4 regions of the Sporosarcina sp. YIM B06819 genome follow, and region 4 is predicted to be linked to each of the others. Evidence: predicted binding sites of a transcription regulator. Region 4 holds the regulator's gene; each other region holds the start of a gene.

Region 1 (3,205 bases), on a different contig from region 4:
CCCATTAGCCCTGTTAGCACTAAGTAAAGGACTGCACAAGCCGCACTAATCGTAATGGCATCCCATTTGTTTGCACGCCATAACGTAACACCAATATTAACTGCAAAAAGAAGTATTCCAATAAAAGCAAATGTCGCAAAGGCAGCGATATACATCGTTTTCATTGTTACAAAACCATATAACAAGCCACTAAGGCCTACTGTGAAACAGGCATAGTGTGCGTAACCAAGCCGTTTGCTGTAAATGGTTGACTGCAAAATAACATTAATAAGTTGATAGACAGCCCCCATCGCCAACATCGTAGCCCACCCAAGGACGAATACATGGGTATAAAACCAGCCACTTGGCCCCCGCAAATCCTGCTGAAGCCAATCGAATAGCGCAAAAATTGAGGCTCCGTGAAACAGCAAAAAACTAATCATCCCCGTAATAATAAAGAGAAATGGGAGACGAAACATTGTCCTCCCCCCTTACACCTTACGAATGGCTACTTTTACCGAGCCATCAGACTGTTCATCCACAGTAAAAGGACAACCCAATCGATTCAATTCTTCAATCAAAAAAACGGGGACTCTATCATTGTGAATGTTCACCTGATCACCCGGATGACTGCGGTCTAAAGCAGCTAACGTCCGCATCATTGGCTGCGGCGGCTCCAATCCCCGATTATCAAGTGATATCGTTTTAGGCTCACTCACCAGGACTTCTCCATCAGAAGGCTTAGCTGAAGAAATTAACTCGTCTTCTATATCAAGGAGATGCTTATACTTTTTATTGACAAAAGATACTACCCAATGATCTTTTTCTTTACGCTCTACCTTATTGACAAAGCCCTTCATCTTCAAAACGCCTAACAAAGGGGTTGGCTTAAATGTCGCATGGAGTACAAAAATGTCCTCTACGTTTAATTCCTTCACTGTGTCCATGATTAACTGGAAAGGCTCAATCTTTTTTGTTAAATGAGGACGAACATCTAGTTCTACGATTTTCGTTATTTGCTGATTCACAATGAATCATCTCCTACAAAATAGTAGTTTCCTATGATACAGACTTTTTTGCTTCTTCATATAAACTAGCCATTCCCCCATATAAAGAGTAGAAGAATGCATCTGGCGCATCCAAGGAAAATGTCTTATATTGCTTCGGGTCAATCCCAAGTAAATTTTCAAATAATTGTGCTGTATCATCAAATGCATAAAAGCAATAATGTGTATAGTTAAACTTCGGCATCTCCTCAAAAATGGTAATGATTTCACCCGCAAATCGGGCTACTTCTCCAGCGGCTTGTTGCACCATCGTAATTGCATCTTCCAAGGACAGTTCAATCTTGAGTGTCCTGTCATCGATAACGTTAACTTTTGCCATCGCAATCAACTCCAGACATTCTATATTTTTTCGATTTTCACTTGGAATGTATCAGGGCCTTGTTCGATATATTCCCATTTATATTTTCCTTCATGCATGGAATCGAATTGAAAACGTAAAGGAATCGGGTCATGGTCATTGACAATCAACATCGCCTCAGATGGCTTTAAGCTATTGAACGTTTCAAAAATCGTTTTATGCTTAAGATGTGGTGGATATTCTGGAACCCTTACTGTTGCTGCGTATTCACTCATCAATTACTCCTCCTAGAATTTCAAATTGTGTGGTCAATCTATAAGATGAGACAAAGAATACCTTCAACCCCACTCATCTTATAGTCATTAGTATAAAGTTGTAGTAAAAATTATTCTGTGATGTATATCACTAATTTAAAATTATTTCCCAGTTGTTTTATTCATGTGAAAGTAGTGATTTCCACAGCATCACTGCTTTAGTTGTTGGGGTGCCCTGTATATTTCTCGCACAACAAGAAATATACTTTCCTAGTCAATTTTAAATTGTTGAACAGTGGATTGGAGCTGTTCGGCAAGTGTAAATAATTTTCTCACAGATTGTAATTCCTGATAAATCATCGTAGCTTGTACTTCGCTCGCGGTAGATAATTCCTCGGACAATGCCGCAACATGCCCCGTTCCTTTCGTTACGTTTTCTATGCTTCCATGAATCTGAGTGACTAATTGTGTACTACTAAATACAACTTTTGAAGTAGAATTTAATTTCTCAAATACTTCCTCAATCGCTGCATAAATCGTTTCAAACGAATGCCCAGATTGCTGTACTAAATCTTTACCAATATCAAATTGCTCGATGCCATCACGTAAGGCATAATATGCTTCCTTTATGTAAAGCTGAATTTCTTCTAAAATGATTTTTATGTTATCAGCTGCCTGTTTTGACTGATCTGCAAGCCCTCTCACCTCTGTTGCCACAATCGCAAAACTTTTTCCTTGTTCCCCAGCTCTTGCCGCCTCAATATTCGCGTTCAACGCTAATAGATTTGTTTGCTTAGAAATGGTTAAGATTGTTGAAATAACGTCCACAGTTGTTTTCGACTTCACAGTCAGCATTTCAAACTTCGCCAACGCATTTTCAATACTTCTGCTCGTGGCGCCCATTTGTTTAGCCATCACAGCCATATCATTTTTTCCTTGCCTTGCAAATTGAATGGATTTCTCTGATTGTACTTTCGCATCAAATGCATTTTCCTTCACTTTTTCCATACCAGTTTCAAGATCGTCAATTGCTTTTGATATGACTACCGTTTCTTCTACCTGTTTCTCTGATTCAACCGCCAGTTCCAATGACGATTTAGCAATCATACCCGTTGTATTTGTATGCCCCTCTGAATGATCTGCCAGTAATTTAGAGGACTCCGATAATTGTTTAGAGGAACTCTTTACTTGTAATAAAATAGTCAACAAACTTTGACGCATTTTTTCAAAACTATTGGCCAGTTGTCCAATCTCATCTTTCATATACGTATCAATTGGAATCGTTAAATCACCACTTGCAAAGGTTTCAGCTTGATTTCTTAATTGCACTAGCGGACGCACAATTCTATTTGCAACAAATAATGTTAGTATAGTAGCTAATACGAACACACCAGCACCGACCTTTACAATAATCCATACTCGTGGCCATGTACGATTCGCTACGACTTCACCATGATAATCCACCCCCATGAATGCTATAATTTCATTTTTATCATTTAGGATAGGCGAATAACCTGACATTCTTTTACTATTTTCAAAGTTGTAAACCTCGGAGTACATAGGCATCTGGTGTTGCATACTATTTGTTGCTTCAATGGCCCTATCAA
Region 2 (3,205 bases), on a different contig from region 4:
TTTCTCCAACCAGTGTAACGACGAACGATTCGCTAATAATTTTGCCGTTTGATGAGTAGGCAAAGCCATTATAAGTCCATCCGCTTGCAGCTGTTGTCCGTTATCCAAGCACACCTCATAGTCCTGTCCATCACGTCGGATCTCTTGTACACCTTGCCCGGTGAGTAGCTGAACCGACTGTAATTGTTCTTGCAATCGTTCAACTAGCGTTATCATTCCTTTACGAAATGTTAAAAACATACTTTTTTGCACAATTTCAGGCACCCCTGCCACGCCAGGAGCCGGTTGTTGCTTGTTTGCCAGCATCCCTACAATCAAACTACGGTGCGTTTTCTCCATTGCCGAAAAATGCGGAAACGTCGCCTGTAAGCTTAACGAATGTGTATCTCCCGCATAAATGCCCCCTAGCAACGGTTCAGTAATATGATCCAACACTTCTTTCCCTAAACGACGTTGGATGAAATTCCCCAATGATTCGTCTTCCATTCCTTTCTTTTTAGGTAACCATAAATCCATTGCCGCCCGAATTTTTCCTGCTGGTGATATAAGCTTCGTTTTCATAAACGGCGTCAATTTTGTCGGAATACCTAGCATCAGTCCAGGTGGCATGTTATGCAACTTCCCTTTATGTACAATATAATTTGTTCTTGCTTGCGGATTCGTTGCCGTCAATTCATCTTCAAGACCTAATTCCTTGACCAATGTCATAATAGGCATTTTGCGTGCTAAAAAAGACTCCGGACCTCTTTCAATGATAAAACCCTCTCGATGCAACGTCCGTATTTTACCGCCCAACGTATCACTTTTTTCTATGAGCGTCAGTTCAACGGGAATTTGTCGTTCGTCAAACCATTTTTTTGCATAGAACGCTGCACTTAACCCTGTTATGCCACCGCCAACAATGATGATTTTCCTCATTGGATTTCCTCCTTTCAGAATGATGCATTGTTTAGCGCAACGCTTCAGGAATATACGAACAAGAAGGATCGCTTGCCAAGTAATCTCCTGTCATCGCGTAAGCTCTCGCACGTGAACCGCCACACATATGCTTAAACTCACAAACGCCACACTTACCTTTTAACAAAGACTTATCCCGCAATTGCTTCATAACTGGTGAATGCCGATAAATATCCGCCAACGATTGTTCACGCACATTGCCACAAACAACTGGTAAAAAACCACTTGGATAGACATCGCCTGTATGACTGATAAAGACAAAACCGTCTCCATCATTGACAAACTTCGGTGCACGTCCCAATATATCCGACCGCTTCGATACTCCACTTTCACCTAAGCGCAGTTTTTCCTGATGAAACACGCGTCTATAATGAGGCGCTTCCGTCGTTTTCACACCATAAGGCATTTTTTGTTGAATTTGATATAACCATTTCATCACTTCTTCATGTTCCTCTGGGCTAATCATATCCTTCTCCATGCCGCGTCCTGTTGGTACCAAGAAGAATGTACTCCACAGCACTGTCCCCATTTCTTTCACTTTTTCAGCAATCGCTTCTAAATCATGAAGATTGTACTTTGAAATTGTCGTATTTACTTGAATCGGGATATTTAATTCCTTTAAATACTCAATGCCTTTCATCGTCCTATCATAGGATCCTTTCGTACCGCGGAAATGATCATGAATTTCTGCGCTGGAGCCATCTAAACTGAATGCCCACCTCGATAACCCAACATCTTTTGCTTTCTGAATCGCTTCCTTCGTTACCTTTGGCGTCGCACTCGGTGTCATCGAAACCGGGAACCCCTTCTCCTCTATGGCATACTTAGCGAGGTCAAATAAATCTGGCCGCATCAATGGATCTCCACCTGTAAAAACAAACAGCGGATTATCCATGGCTGCAATGTCATCAATTAGTTTTTTTCCTTCATCAAATGATAATTGACGTGGATCCGCCTTATATTGCGCTTCTGCTCTACAATGCAAGCATTTCAACGCACAAGCCCGCGTCACTTCCCATATTACAATAAACGGATTAACTTCATAATTGACTTCTTCATTGACTGGTATCATCTAAAACGCCCCCCCTAGTCATATTGCGTTGAATGAAACTACATGTTTAGCATAGTACGAACTCAGTACATCCAATGTGATTTTCATCACAATAACATACATGAGTTGTGTACGTTTCGTCACAAAAAAAGCACAGCGCAAGGCTGTGCTTTTTCAAGTAATTTATTATTTTGTATAACGCAATACAGGTTGACGTGCCGCCTTCGTTTCATCCAAACGATTAATGACCGTCGTATGTGGCGCGTTTTGAACGATTTCAGGGTTTTCCTCGACTTCTTTTGCAATGTGAATGAGTGCATCACAAAATGCATCAAGTGTTTCTTTCGACTCTGTTTCTGTCGGCTCAATCATCATGCCTTCCTCAACGTTAAGTGGGAAGTAGATTGTTGGCGGATGATAGCCAAAGTCTAGCAGACGTTTCGCCATATCAAGCGTACGAACGCCCAATTTCTTCTGGCGACGACCCGAAAGAACAAATTCATGCTTACAATGACGATTATATGGCAGGTCGAAGTAAGGCTCGAGTCGGCGCATCATATAGTTCGCATTCAATACTGCATATTCCGTAACAGCTTTCAAGCCATCTGGCCCCATAGTACGAATATATGTGTACGCACGTAGATAAATACCGAAGTTACCATAGAATGGCTTCACGCGGCCAATCGATTGTGGCACATTGTATTCAAATGTATAGACATCGTCTTTTTTCACAAGCACTGGTTTTGGCAAGAATGGAGCCAAGTCAGCTTTGACACCAACTGGACCAGAACCTGGACCACCACCACCGTGAGGACCTGTGAATGTTTTGTGCAAGTTCAAGTGAACCGCGTCAAAGCCCATGTCGCCAGGGCGCGCTTTGGACATAACCGCATTCAAGTTAGCACCGTCATAGTACAATTTCCCGCCGACAGCGTGAACGATTTCAGCCATTTCAAGAATTTCTTCCTCAAAAAGTCCAAGTGTGTTTGGATTTGTCAGCATCAATGCTGCCGTATCCGATCCAACAACACGTTTCAAGTCTTCAAGGTCAACAAGTCCGTGTTCATTCGACTTCACTGTAACCGTCTCAAAGCCCGCAACTGTTGCTGATGCCGGGTTTGTTCCGTGTGCAGAGTCTGGAACAAGTACTTTTGTACGGTTGAAATCACCGTTCGCTTCATGGAAGGCACGAATCAT
Region 3 (3,205 bases), on a different contig from region 4:
AAGGGGTCATCAAGCATTGGAAAAACTTACACGAGTAAAGGTATTAGAACCCGCAAATCCAAATAAATCAACCGCTATATTTGGTGGTAAAGCGAGCGGAATTCTTAACTGGAACGATCTAGCACATCCACATTTCTATACATTACGACAACGGATTCGTTCGCTGTTCTGGACCGCCAACGAGGTAGACATGACGCAGGACGTTAAGCAATTCTCGTCACTAACGAAGCCAGAACAAGATGCATTTCTAAAAATTATTGGCTTGCTAGCAACGCTTGATGGTCCGCAAACAGATATTGCGGCGAAAATTGCCCAGTATACAACCGATCCTTCTGTGAAATCACTGATGGCAACCATTGCTGATCAGGAAAGCGAGCATAATCATTCGTACGCTTACGTTTTGTCCTCTGTGACAACGTTAGATAAGCAGATGGCGGCATTCGAAATGGGACGTACGGATGAAGTACTGATGCGTCGTAACGAAAGAATTGTCGATGTTTATAATGAATTTGCCGAGAATCCGACAATTGAGTCAGCATTGAAAGCGATGGTCTATACGACATTGCTGGAAGGTCTATTCTTTTATAGCGGCTTCGCATTTTTCTACAACCTAGCACGCAACCAAAAAATGGTTGGTACATCGACAATGATTTCTTATATAAATCGCGATGAGCTCCAGCACGGAAAAGCAATTAGCGACGTTTTCCGTGCAGCACTTGCAGAAAATCCAGAACTGAATACCGATGTATTTACTGAATGGATTTACGACCAATTCAAGCACTCTGTTGAGCAAGAAGTTGCATGGAGTCGTTATGTGTTAGCTGATATAGATGGTATTGACCTGACTGAAATGGAAGGCTACGTGAAATATCGTGCCAATAAAATGCTGCGTATGCTAGGACTTAGTGAAATCTATCCAGAATTCACCGATAATCCGATGAAATGGATTCGTGCTTACGTCGACAGCTTTGATGATACGAAAACAGACTTCTTTGAGCAGACTTCAAGGCAGTATGTGAAAACTAGTGATTTGAATGGTTTTGATGATCTATAATCTTAAAGAGCTGTCCCAAAAGTTAGTTTGCACTAACTTTCGGGACAGCTCTATTTTTATATATCGCGGGAAGTTCACTTTCCATTCCCGGACAAACGCCATTGGAAACTTATCGATCAATTGCCGGAGGATATCGATCAATTGGGAGAACTTATCGATCATTTCCGCACGGTTATCGATCAATTGGGCAGAGTTATTGTCATTTCGGGATCTTAGACTCATCGTTTGGACACGATCAAAAATTTTTTCACCTCTTTTAAATTGTGAAAAATTTATGACAGTAGTTGGAATGTGATATACATCACATTTTTCGATATAGCTATCGACTATGCTGTAAGTAGAAAAACATTCACACAGTTAGTTCGTCATGCAAACCGTCATTATTGATAACTAGGGCAATCCCTAGTAGGAACAATGACAGTATGTACGTATGCTTAACAGTGAGAATGGTTCTCGCTAAATTGATTAGGGGAGGAAAACAAATATGAGTCAACTTACACTTGAAACACAAGTTTGTGATATCGTCACGGCAATTCCTCAAAGCGCCGATTTATTTAGAAGTCTGCGTATCGATTTTTGCTGCGGTGGGAAAATTCCGCTGAAAGATGCCGCGGAAGAACGTAATCTTAGTCCGGAAGAAGTTTTGCAGAGTGTCCAAAAAATAGAAGAGAAACGAGAGCAAGTTGCCAGCACGCACCCGACTACATTCGGTAACAGAACGCTCGTCTCTTATATTCAAGAAAAGTATCATGCGGGCCTACGAGAAGAGCTACCACAGCTAGCGCCTTATATAACGCGAGTCGTTAAAGTCCATGGAGAAAAACATCCCCATCTAATCCGTATTCAAGAAATCTATAAGGAATTACGTGCAGAGCTTTTAGAGCACACAGCTGACGAAGATAAAAATGTATTTCCAGTCATTCTTGAATTTTTGGATAACCCAACGCCTGAACTAAAAGAACAAGTAAAACCGCATGTCATGGAATTGGAAGCAGAGCACGAACACGCAGGTGAATTATTGTTTGAAATTCGTGATCTAACCAACAACTACACACCACCAGAAGAAGCTTGCGGTACTTACCGTGTTGTTTACGCGCGCCTTGCACAGCTCGAAAAAGATACATTTGAACATGTCCATCTTGAAAATAATGTTTTATTTGACCGAGTGCGTGCAGCAATCTAATGAATTGACAAAAAACCACCACTTGGTGGTTTTTTTGTCGAATGAGGGAACTCGCTATGCGATATAGGATATTCCCTAATAGGAAGTGGGTAGAATACTCTTTAGAATTTAGGGTATATGAATGGACATAGTGATGAAATCCCTCATTGGTTCATTATTCTGAAAAGGAGTGAGTTTTCTCGATGAAGAAAAAAAGTGTACTGGAAAGTGGACTACGATACTTCAAGCCTGTTGAACGTTACTCAGGGAATTGGTCCATTTTAGAAGAAAAAAGCCGTGATTGGGAAAATATGTACCGTCAACGTTGGTCACATGACAAAGTAGTTCGAACAACACATGGTGTAAACTGTACGGGGTCATGTAGTTGGAAGGTTTTTGTTAAAAACGGCATTATCACTTGGGAAAATCAGCAGATTGATTACCCTTCATGTGGACCTGATATGCCTGAATTTGAGCCGCGTGGTTGCCCTCGTGGTGCTTCATTTTCTTGGTATGAATACAGCCCACTTCGCGTGAAATACCCTTATATACGTGGGAAATTGTGGCGCATGTGGAGTCAATCGCTTTCAGAACATAATGATCCCGTGAAAGCATGGGCGAGTATTGTGGAAGATCCTGAAAAAGCGAATGAATACAAAAAGGCTCGCGGAAAAGGCGGACACGTCCGTGTCAATTGGCGAGATGCGACGATGCTTATTTCAGCGCAGCTCATTTATACAATTCAAAAATATGGCCCAGACCGTATCGCAGGATTTACACCCATTCCGGCGATGTCGATGGTTAGTTATGCCTCAGGTGCTCGCTTTATCTCACTTCTTGGGGGAGAAATGCTTAGTTTCTATGACTGGTACGCGGATTTACCGCCAGCTTCTCCACAAATTTGGGGTGAGCAGACAGACGTTCCTGAATCGAGTGACTGGTTTAATGCGGGCTACATTATTATGTGGGGATCGAACGTTCCATTAACA
Region 4 (3,205 bases):
GCTAGTACATCATTGCCGCTTGGGCGATCGATAGAAAAGCTAAAGCTAGCTGATTTTTCATCCCCATCAGGCGAATCCATCCAGTCTGTTCGTTCTAACAACTTGCGGCGACTTTTTGCCATTTTTGAAGTCGATGCACGGGCAATATTTTTTTGGATAAAATCTTCGAGCTTGGCCTTCTCGGTCATGTCTTTTTCAAAAAGCTTTTGATCTCGCTCGTAGTTTTTCGCTTTTTCGTCAAGATACGCACTATAGTTCCCTGTGTACTTGGCTACTTTTCTTCTAGACACTTCGTAAACGATGGTGACGATTTCATCCAGAAAATAGCGGTCATGCGAAACAATCAGGATAGCTCCTTCATAGGAGACGAGATATTTTTCAAGCCAACCGAGTGTTTCGATATCCAAATGGTTTGTCGGCTCATCGAGGATGAGAAGATCGGGCTTGCTTAGTAACATTTTAGCGAGTGCTAACCTTGTTTTTTGTCCACCAGATAACAGGTTGACACTTTTTTCATAATCGTCGGGATAAAAACGCATGCCGTGAAGGACGGAGCGTGTGTCTGATTCATACTGATAGCCGCCGGAATCTTTAAACTCAATTTGTAGGGCGTCGTATTCCGACATTACACGTGCATAGTCGGTAGGAGTGTCGTATACCGCTGGATCAGCCATTTGTCCCTCAAGTGTCCGCAGCCGTCTTTCCATGATATGGAGCGGTTCAAAGACGGTCATCATCTCTTCCCAAACAGATAAAGCAGAATCAATGCCACTATGCTGTTCAAGATAACCGATTCTCACGTCTTTCGGGATGATTAAATCACCAGAATCCGCCGTCATTTCACCGGCAATGATTTTAAGTAGTGTCGATTTTCCAGCTCCGTTACGTCCAACGAGTGCAACGCGGTCGCGATGTTGCACTTCGAGCCGGACATTTTCTAATATATCGGTTCCTGAGAATGATTTTGTCAGTCCGTTCACTTGTAATACAATCATATTTGAGCACCTCTATTCTTCTTTAGTTTAATGGAATGGCGCGAAGCGTGCAACGGTTGGCTTTACAAGGTTCGGTATGTACTGTACGATAGAATCGGTTTAACTTGAATCTAGGGAAATCCAAATTCCCTACTGATTCGAAATTTGGATGTTCAGGGGGGTTACAATGATAGAAGAAACGCCGAAAATACCACAGGCGACATCAAAACGGTTGCCTCTTTATTATAGATTTCTTCAAAACTTCGCCAACCTGGGTAAGAAGCGTGTGTCTTCTAGTGAATTAAGTGAAGCGATGAAAATTGATGCGGCCACTATCCGTCGTGATTTTTCTCATTTTGGGGCACTTGGACGCAAAGGATATGGCTATGATGTGCATTATCTTGTCGAATTTTTCCGTCAAATCCTCGATCAAGATGAAGGAACAGATGTCGCACTAATTGGTGTGGGCAGTTTGGGGAACGCATTTTTAAAATATAACTTCCATAAAAATCATAATACCCGGATCGTCGTGGCATTTGATCCAAAAGCACCGGCAGATGGAAAAGTATTGAGCGGTATACCTATTTTTCATCCAGATACAATTAGTGAGAAAATTGTCGAACTGGGCATTGATCTTGTTATTTTGACGGTGCCCTCACGTGTGGCACAGGATGTAACGGATAAGTTGGTGGAGGCGGGCATTAAAGGGATTTTGAACTTCACGCCAGTCCGTCTTTCTGCACCTGATTCAGTGCGTGTCCATACAATAGATTTATCTGTTGAGTTGCAGACACTTATTTATTTCATGAAAAATGACGTTAAACATTCACAATTGTAATTGCTCGATAATAGTAATATTAGCGGTTTTCGTGTAAAATGGATAGCAGAATGAGGGATGATTGAATCCTTCTGCTACGAGGGAGGTGTCTGAGATGCCAGGTCCAATGAGTTTAATTATTATCGCCATTATTGCGTTGCTTGTTTTCGGTCCGAAGAAGTTGCCTGAGATTGGAAAGGCGTTCGGTTCTTCATTGCGTGAATTTAAAAACGCGACGAAAGGTCTCGTAGAAGATGACGATGTGAAGAAAGTGGAAGACAAGAAAGCAGAAATAGTGGAAGTTAAGAAAGAAGAAGTGAAGTAAGTTAGGGTGTTTGTCCAATGACAGAAAAAAACTTAACAATCATTGAACATATAGATGAGATTAGAAAACGGCTGATGGTAATCGTCGTTTTCTTTGTGATTGCAGTGGCGGGTAGCTTTTTCATCGCAAAGCCTATTATTCAATTCCTGCAATCCGATGGGATAGTGGAAGGTATTACGTTGAATGCGTTCAACGTGCTCGACCCGATTATGATTTACTTGAAAGTGATTATTTTTATAGCGGTGATTATCATTTCACCGGTTATTATGTATCAGCTATGGGCGTTCATTTCCCCGGGTTTGCATGAAACGGAGCGACGGGCTACATTGAATTATATCCCGTTCACATTCTTCTTATTTGTCGGTGGGATTGCATTTTCCTATTTTGTACTATTGCCTTATGTAATGAGGTTCATGATGAATTTATCGACAGATCTCGACATTGTTCAGACAATCGGTATTAATGAGTATTTCTCATTTTTGTTTCAATTACTCATTCCATTCGGCATCATTTTCCAATTACCGATTGTCTTGCTATTTTTAACAAGACTCGGTATTTTGGATCCGGCCACACTGGTGAAAATACGGAAATATGCATATTTCGTCTTGTTCGTCATTGCGGCGTTCATTACACCGCCGGATCTATTTTCGCATCTTTTCGTTACGGTTCCACTGTTTGCGTTGTATGAAATCAGTATTTTTATATCCCGATTTGGCTATCGGAAATATTTGAAGGCGGAGCAGCAGCGTGAGCTAGAAGAAGAGACAGCTGAGCGACAGCGGCAGTTAGAAGAAGTGCGTGCAGAGCAACAGCGCCAAATTGATGAAGTGATGAGGCAACAGAAGTAAACGTAAAAAGTCTTCCAAACCGAAAAAATTCGGTGGAAGACTTTTTTCATTAAAAAAAGAAGATAATCGCTTGTTTTAAACTTTCTAGCTCATCGATATACTTTTGAAGCTTGTCGAAGTTCAGCTGTGCGATGACGACGAAGCCATTCATAAGTAAATGGGCAATTATCGGTGTCAGAAGTCGCTTCGTTCGATAGTACAGATAAGAGAAGATCAGTCCGGGCGCCATGTACATCAACAG

Evidence for each region. The regulator Rex, encoded in region 4, represses fermentation and respiration genes when NADH is low (regulators of the CRP and FNR family bind a similar motif). The targets are predictions, from matches to a motif close to TTGTGAAATATTTCACAA.
Region 1: R2B72_RS10425 (DUF2249 domain-containing protein) is a predicted target of Rex. The motif match lies at 1,735-1,752, and genes of this name have one in related genera.
Region 2: R2B72_RS04125 (TIGR04053 family radical SAM/SPASM domain-containing protein) is a predicted target of Rex. The motif match lies at 2,104-2,121, and genes of this name have one in related genera.
Region 3: ric (iron-sulfur cluster repair di-iron protein) is a predicted target of Rex. The motif match lies at 1,344-1,361, and genes of this name have one in related genera.

What each region holds. Positions count from the first base shown of each region.
Region 1 is NZ_JAWLIQ010000013.1:78,596-81,800, reverse strand. It holds gene R2B72_RS10440 (hypothetical protein) at 1-458, opposite strand, end outside; gene R2B72_RS10435 (DUF2249 domain-containing protein) at 471-1,007, opposite strand; gene R2B72_RS10430 (hypothetical protein) at 1,039-1,365, opposite strand; gene R2B72_RS10425 (DUF2249 domain-containing protein) at 1,386-1,619, opposite strand; gene R2B72_RS10420 (methyl-accepting chemotaxis protein) at 1,869-3,205, opposite strand, start outside.
Region 2 is NZ_JAWLIQ010000006.1:33,382-36,586, forward strand. It holds gene hemY (protoporphyrinogen oxidase) at 1-918, opposite strand, end outside; gene R2B72_RS04125 (TIGR04053 family radical SAM/SPASM domain-containing protein) at 950-2,029, opposite strand; gene gcvPB (aminomethyl-transferring glycine dehydrogenase subunit GcvPB) at 2,195-3,205, opposite strand, start outside.
Region 3 is NZ_JAWLIQ010000005.1:151,083-154,287, forward strand. It holds gene R2B72_RS03500 (flavodoxin) at 1-38, shown strand, start outside; gene R2B72_RS03505 (ribonucleotide-diphosphate reductase subunit beta) at 1-1,054, shown strand, start outside; gene ric (iron-sulfur cluster repair di-iron protein) at 1,539-2,237, shown strand; gene R2B72_RS03515 (nitrate reductase subunit alpha) at 2,420-3,205, shown strand, end outside.
Region 4 is NZ_JAWLIQ010000019.1:70,980-74,184, reverse strand. It holds gene R2B72_RS13590 (ABC-F family ATP-binding cassette domain-containing protein) at 1-995, opposite strand, end outside; gene R2B72_RS13585 (redox-sensing transcriptional repressor Rex) at 1,162-1,812, shown strand; gene tatA (twin-arginine translocase TatA/TatE family subunit) at 1,907-2,116, shown strand; gene tatC (twin-arginine translocase subunit TatC) at 2,134-2,964, shown strand; gene R2B72_RS13570 (type II CAAX endopeptidase family protein) at 3,014-3,205, opposite strand, start outside.